Regions from separate parts of the Bacillus sp. LR--39 genome, predicted to be linked through region 1. Evidence: a T-box and tRNA genes for the amino acid it is inferred to sense, from the RefSeq annotation. Region 1 holds a T-box; the other holds one or more tRNA genes.
What was found. The T-box of region 1 lies ahead of thrS (threonine--tRNA ligase). A T-box ahead of a tRNA ligase gene usually reads a tRNA of that ligase, here a tRNA-Thr.
Positions count from the first base shown of each region.

Region 2: it encodes a tRNA-Thr, which carries the amino acid that the T-box ahead of thrS (threonine--tRNA ligase) is inferred to sense. The anticodon was not compared.

Region 1 covers NZ_JBSIOT010000001.1:925,013-928,416, reverse strand. Annotated here, with positions in the region: gene thrS (threonine--tRNA ligase) at 1-1,472, opposite strand, end outside; T-box leader at 1,525-1,749, opposite strand; gene ACWHAR_RS04920 (LysR family transcriptional regulator) at 2,116-2,982, opposite strand; gene ACWHAR_RS04915 (zinc-binding dehydrogenase) at 3,101-3,404, shown strand, end outside.
Region 2 covers NZ_JBSIOT010000003.1:392,117-395,520, forward strand. Annotated here, with positions in the region: gene rsiW (anti-sigma-W factor RsiW) at 1-393, opposite strand, end outside; gene sigW (RNA polymerase sigma factor SigW) at 407-970, opposite strand; tRNA gene ACWHAR_RS16850 (tRNA-Gln) at 1,201-1,272, opposite strand; tRNA gene ACWHAR_RS16855 (tRNA-Tyr) at 1,277-1,361, opposite strand; tRNA gene ACWHAR_RS16860 (tRNA-Thr) at 1,381-1,453, opposite strand; tRNA gene ACWHAR_RS16865 (tRNA-Val) at 1,459-1,534, opposite strand; tRNA gene ACWHAR_RS16870 (tRNA-Glu) at 1,538-1,609, opposite strand; gene ACWHAR_RS16875 (DUF523 domain-containing protein) at 1,790-2,242, shown strand; gene ACWHAR_RS16880 (GNAT family N-acetyltransferase) at 2,261-2,737, shown strand; gene murQ (N-acetylmuramic acid 6-phosphate etherase) at 2,837-3,404, shown strand, end outside.

The DNA.
Region 1 (3,404 bases):
TCCGGCATTTGAAAATCCAGTTGGACAGTGGCGCATTGATGGCTCCGGTTCAGCGCATCTTTTATATGAATATCAATTTTCGGTCCATAAAATGCACCATCTCCCCGATTAAACCGAAAACGATATCCCTGTTCTTTTAATACTTTTTCTAATGCGCTCTCAGCCCTGTCGCACAAGTGTTCGCTTCCCATGTAATCTTCCGGTCTTGTTGACAGCTCAATATCATAGGAAAAACCAAATGCGGTGTACACCTCGTGAATCAGCTGCAGCGCCGAAGCGATCTCACTCTCGATCTGATCCTGCGTTACAAAAATGTGTGCGTCATCCTGGCAAAAAGATCTGACGCGGAGCAGGCCATTAAGCCCCCCGCTGAATTCGTGACGGTGCACCTGACCGAACTCAGCCATCCGAATCGGAAGATCACGATAAGAACGAAGCTTTTCTTTAAATATGAGCATGTGGCCGGGGCAGTTCATCGGCTTTAACGCGAAGCGCTGATGATCAGCTTCTGAGAAATACATATTCTCTTTATAATGATCCCAGTGGCCGGATTGCTCCCAAAGACGCTGGTTCATCATCATAGGGGTGCGCACTTCCTGATAATCATAGTCATCCTGCTTTGAACGCAGAAATGATTCAAGCGTGTTTCGGATAAACTGACCGTTCGCCAGATAAAAAGGCATACCCGGCGCTTCTTCCGAAAACATAAAAAGTTGTAACTCCGCTCCCAATTTCCGATGATTTCTCATCTCCGCCTCTTTCAACACCTGAAAATGTCTGTTCAGCCCCTTTTCTGAGGAAAATGCTTTTCCATAGATGCGCTGGAGCATTTTTTGGTTGCTGTCGCCGCGCCAATAAGCCCCTGATACATGAGTGAGCGAAAAAGCTTTTATCTGTCCGGCAGACGCCAAGTGCGGACCCCGGCATAAATCAATGAATTCGCTCTGGCGGTATATACTGATTGTATCAGTCTGCGAAATACCCGCTAAGAGCTCAAGCTTCAGCGGTTCATGAGCAAACAGCTGCTCTGCCTCTTCTCTGGAGATTTCTTCTCTGATAATTTCCGGATTTTCCGAAATGATTCGGTTCATCTCTTTTTCAATGACTGCCAGGTCTTTTTCAGTAATTGTTTCATCCATATCAAAATCATAATAAAAGCCATTGTCAATAACGGGTCCGATCCCTAAACAAACCTTCGGATACAGACGTTTTACCGCTTGCGCCAATACGTGTGCTGCTGTGTGTCTCATCACTTCCAGTCCCGCTTCAGACTGAAAACTGCACAGTTCAATCGCCGCATCCTTATGAATGCTTCTTCTAAGGTCATATAACGATCCGTTTACCTTTCCGGCGGCAGACGTCTTTTTCAGACTCGGACTGATTGATTGAGCGATCTCTTCTAACGTAACGCCTTTCCGGTATTTTTTTTGTTTTCCATCAGGAAAAGTAATCACAATGTGTGGCTTCTTCACGGTCTGATCTCTCCTTTATTTTTAATAAAATAAAAAACACACTCATCCCAAAGCAAGGGACGAGTGTGTGTCAGACCCGCGGTTCCACCCAAATTCCCGCCACTTCAAGTGACGGCTCATTTTTGCCGTAACGCGGCTATACGGTATCGGCTGCTTTCGTTCACCGATACAGCTCAAAAGGCGGTAAGCTCATTCTTCGTGCCGGGAAGGTCTCAGCCGCGCCCTCCCTCTCTGTATGGCCGGTTAAAATGTCTCATGTCCTTATCATTGCCATTTTTCTTATATAAACATAAAAACACACTCATCCCAAAAGAAGGGACGAGTGTGTGTCAGACCCGCGGTTCCACCCAAATTCCCGCCACTTCAAGTGACGGCTCATTTTTGCCGTAACGCGGCTATACGGTATCGGCTGCTTTCGTTCACCAATACAGCTCAAAAGGCGGTAAGCTCATTCTTCGTGCCGGGAAGGTCTCAGCCGTGCCTTCCCTCTCTGTATGGCCGGTTAAAATGTCTCATGTCCTTATCATTGCAGATACTTTATCCGAAAAACTTTCTTTTATTATACATAAATTTTCCGAAAAAGAAAGTTTTTTTAAGAAAAACCAGAACGAAAAAAATTGGCGTACACAGCTGTCCTGTTTTCTCATCTTCCGTTCGGTAATGCTTTTAATCCATTTAGCAGTTCTTCAAACGCCGATGTCAAAAATAAATCACTCCGGTAGATGAATGATATATTCATATCCCGAAACTGTTCAGGAAGCTCATGAAGAAAAAGATTTTTCCTGTTTTGAAAATAACGGACGGCTGATGCAGGCAGAAAGGAAACCCCCATCCCCGCCTGCACCGCCCCAATAATGGCTTCCAACGTACCGAATTCAATGATTTTATGTGCGGGCATTGCCTCTTCTTTCAGTATGTTTTTTATTTTGCGGCGGTGCGAACAGCCCGCGGCAAAATACAGAATCGGATCTCGCAACAAGTCTTGCAAACTGCCTTCCCGCTTATTTGAAACCAAGACCAATTCTTCTTGAAATACAGCGACTTGCTCAAGATCTTCGTATTCGACCGGACCATAAACAAAAGCGCCGTCCAGCTCATAATGTAAGACGCGCTGCACTAAGGTATGTGTATCACCCGTTGACAGAGACAGCTGTACTTTCGGGTAACGGCTGTAATAGTCTGTGAAAAATTGAGGGAGATGGACGGCTGCCGCCGTTTCAAGAGAACCGATTCGAAGCGGGCCGTTCGGATCGCCTGCCTCTTGCGCCGTTTTTTGCGCCTCATGCAGCAATTGAAGGATTCTGTCTGCGTCTTTCAATAAGTTTTCACCTGCGGGCGTCAGCGTCATCCCCCGATTTGTGCGGTAAAAAAGCTGTGTTTGCAATTGCCGTTCCAGCTGCTGAATCCGGTTTGTCACATTTGATTGAACATAATGCAGGCTTTCTGCCGCCTTTGAAATACTTCCTTTGCGGGCGACAGCCTGAAAAATCTTTAAGTCTCCGCTTTCCATGTAAGGGCACCTTCTTGCTATGATTTTTATTGATAGCCGGCTATCAATTTTCATTTATTTACTGCAGCTGATACAGCCTGTAAAATCTTTCTCATCAATCATAAAGGAGAGAAGAATAATGAATGCCCTTATCATACACGAAAATGGCTTTGATTTCAGGCAGGCACCTGACAAAAGGCCAGGAAACGGCGAAGTAAAAATCAAGCTGAAAACAGCCGGATTAAACCATCGTGATTTGTTTTTAATGAAAAACCACGAAACCGGAAACCATGAATTTACTCTCGGTTCAGACGGCGCGGGGATCGTAACCGAAATAGGACACGGCGTCCGGTCTCATTTACTGCATGCAGAAGTCATCATCAACCCGGTGCTGAATTGGAAGACTGTTGAGGACGTACCAGCCGTCCCTGATATTTTAGGCG
Region 2 (3,404 bases), on a different contig from region 1:
GACGGTGACCGTGTGATTCTGCACGACAAGGTTCGGCTGTTTGGACACACTGAAATTGTGGTCATTATGCCAGCTGTTGAAAAAACCGCCGCCCATTAAAATCACAAAAACCGCTGCGGCTGCAATCATCGGATGAGTTTTGATCCATCGTTTTACAGAAGCGCGTTTTTTCTCTTTTGGAAGATTCGCCATAACTTTGGCAGTAAAATCAGCAGGGGCCGTGACATGCGATGTGCTTCGGACGAGTGCTACGGATTTCTCCATTTCATGAAAATGCCGTTTGCAATTCCCGCATGACTGCAAATGTTGTTTTAATACGTTTTCATCTTCAGGAAGGATATCTCCATCAAGATGCTTATGCATAAGCTGCACAATCTGTTCAGGACAGCTCATTTCATCACCCCACTTAAAGATCCCTCAATTGTTTTCTAAGAGCCTCTCTGCCTCTGTGTATCCTTGTCTTGACGGTGCCGACAGGGATATTCAGAATCTCCCCGATTTCAATTAAAGAGAGTTCGTCAATATACTTTAATACAATAACCGTTCTGTACTTGTCAGGCAGCTTTAAAATCTTTTTCTGAATTGTGTCCGACAGCTCCAATGACAATACGGCGTCTTCAGGGAGAACCCCGTCCGCGGCGATCTGCGAATACATCGTCAGCCCTTCTGCTCCCGCTACTTCTGCGTCCAGATAGTAATCAGGCTTTTTCTTGCGGATTCGGTCAATGGTCAGGTTGGTCGCAATTCTGTAAAGCCACGTTGAGAACTTTCTGTTGATATCGAAACTGTCGATATTGACATACGCTCTGATAAAAGCTTCCTGCGCAATATCTTCCGCCTCGTGAACATTGCCGAGCATGCGGTAGCAAAGCTGGTAAATCTTATCTTTATAAAGGTCAACGATTTCTGCAAACGCATTTTGATCGCCTTTTTTGACTTGCTTGATTCTTTTTTTAATCAGGTTTTCCATGTTTTATCTTACCTCTGCCCTTCACCGGTCTGTATCTATACGTTGTTTGTTTTAAAAGGTTTCATTTTTTTATTACATTTATTTTACCAAATTTCAGGCAGGGTGTAGATGAAAAATACAGAATATACTGCCTTAACAGCAGCTTAAAAATAGTATATCTGATGAACAATCAGAAATTGAAGCAAAATGCTGATAAAAAAAAGACACCTTTATGCAAAAGGTGTCTGAGACTGGGCTAGCTGGATTCGAACCAACGCATGACGGAGTCAAAGTCCGTTGCCTTACCGCTTGGCTATAGCCCAAAAATGGTGGAGGGGGGCAGATTCGAACTGCCGAACCCTGAGGGAGCGGATTTACAGTCCGCCGCGTTTAGCCACTTCGCTACCCCTCCGTATTTTTTTGTAAAACAGTGCCGGCCAGAGGACTTGAACCCCCAACCTACTGATTACAAGTCAGTTGCTCTACCAATTGAGCTAGGCCGGCAAATATGGTGGAGGATGACGGGCTCGAACCGCCGACCCTCTGCTTGTAAGGCAGATGCTCTCCCAGCTGAGCTAATCCTCCATATGACCCGTACGGGATTCGAACCCGTGTTACCGCCGTGAAAGGGCGGTGTCTTAACCGCTTGACCAACGGGCCGTTGTGTCCGCGTCGAGCTGACAAAAGTTATTATATACAGGTTGTACCCCATTTGTAAAGAGAAAAATTATTTTTTTTATTTTCAAACTTTTTTACTCGTTTTTTAACTGAAAAACTCATCCCTCCTCTCTTATTTCATTTATGATGAAAGTATCAAAATATTGAAGGGAATGGACACAGATGATCTTAGTCAGCTCTTGTCTCGGCGGTATCGAATGCAGGTATAACGGCTCTCACGCCGCTTCGGAAAAAATCCGCAGACTCGTAGAAGAAAAGAAAGCTGTTATGGTCTGCCCCGAACTTTTGGGCGGCTTCACCACTCCCCGCGAACCGGCGGAAATCATCGGCGGTACGGGCGAAGACGTGCTGAACGGAACAGCAAGAATCGTAACGGCATCAGGCGAAGACGTTACGGCTTTATATATGGACGGCGCGGAAAAAACGTTAGCATACGCAAAAGAAATAGGCGCCGCAACGGTCATCCTTAAAGAAAACAGTCCGTCCTGCGGCAGCAGCTTTATCTATGACGGCACTTTCTCAGGAAAAAAAATAATCGGAGACGGCATCACTTCCGCTCTTTTAAAACGGGCAGGCTGCCGTGTTCTATCAGAAGACGAATTGGATCAATTATAAAAAAGGAGAGTAGATATCATGGATGTGGCCCTGTCCTTTTATAAACCGGAGCATGCAGACGGGCTGAACGGGTTTGTGCTGAGTGAAGAAGATAAAAAGTTCACAGCTCTGCCGATAGATGTCCTGCCGCATGCTCTCGTCATCCGGGATCGCTACCCGACAGTCATTTTAAAAGAAGACCGCCCCGTCGGTTTTTTCATTTTACATACCTCAAAAGAAACCATTGCCCCGTATTCGAACAATGTGTCTGCCATTTTGCTGAGTGCGCTGTCCTTACATGCGCCGCATCAGGGAAAAGGTTATGCCAAACAAGCGATGCTGCAGCTCCCCGCTTTTGTCGCAAATTACTTTCCTTGGTGTGATGAAATCGTGCTTGCTGTAAACCATCGCAATCATCGTGCAAAGAACCTGTACCGGTCTTCCGGTTTTATTGATAAAGGCCGTCGCACGATCGGCCCCATCGGCGAACAGCACATTCTGCATCATTTTTTGTGAAAGCGCTTGATTACTTATCTCATTCCTGCCGATTTTTCTTGAAACATATATTCAGAAGCCCATATACTTCAAGTATTAACGACTTGGGAGGGTACAATCATGACAGACCGGCTTAACATTCACAGATTGACCACAGAAACCAGAAATCCGCAGACCGCTTCAATCCATCAAGCAGACACGATGGAAATTCTCCGCATCATTAACCAAGAGGATTTCAAAGTGGCTGAAGCCGTTCAGCAGGTGCTGCCCGATATTCAGATTGCCGTTCAATTCGCCCATCAGTCCTTACGGCGAAACGGCAGGCTGATTTATGCGGGAGCGGGCACAAGCGGCAGACTCGGTGTACTGGATGCGGTTGAATGCCCGCCTACATACAGCGTAAGTCCCGACTCCGTCATCGGTCTGATGGCCGGAGGAGCAGACGCCTTTTTGCAAGCGGCTGAAGGTATAGAAGACAGCGAGGAAACCGGCGCTCTCGATCTCAAAACAATCGGGCTTACCGCAGAAGACACCGTGATCGCCATCGCGGCAAGCGGGCGCACGCCGTATGCGGCCGGTGCGCTGAAATACGCAAAAACAATCGGCGCCAAAACCGTCGCACTCACATGCAATAAGGACTCATTGATCAGCACTTATGCCGATCACAGCATTGAAGTCGTCGTCGGCC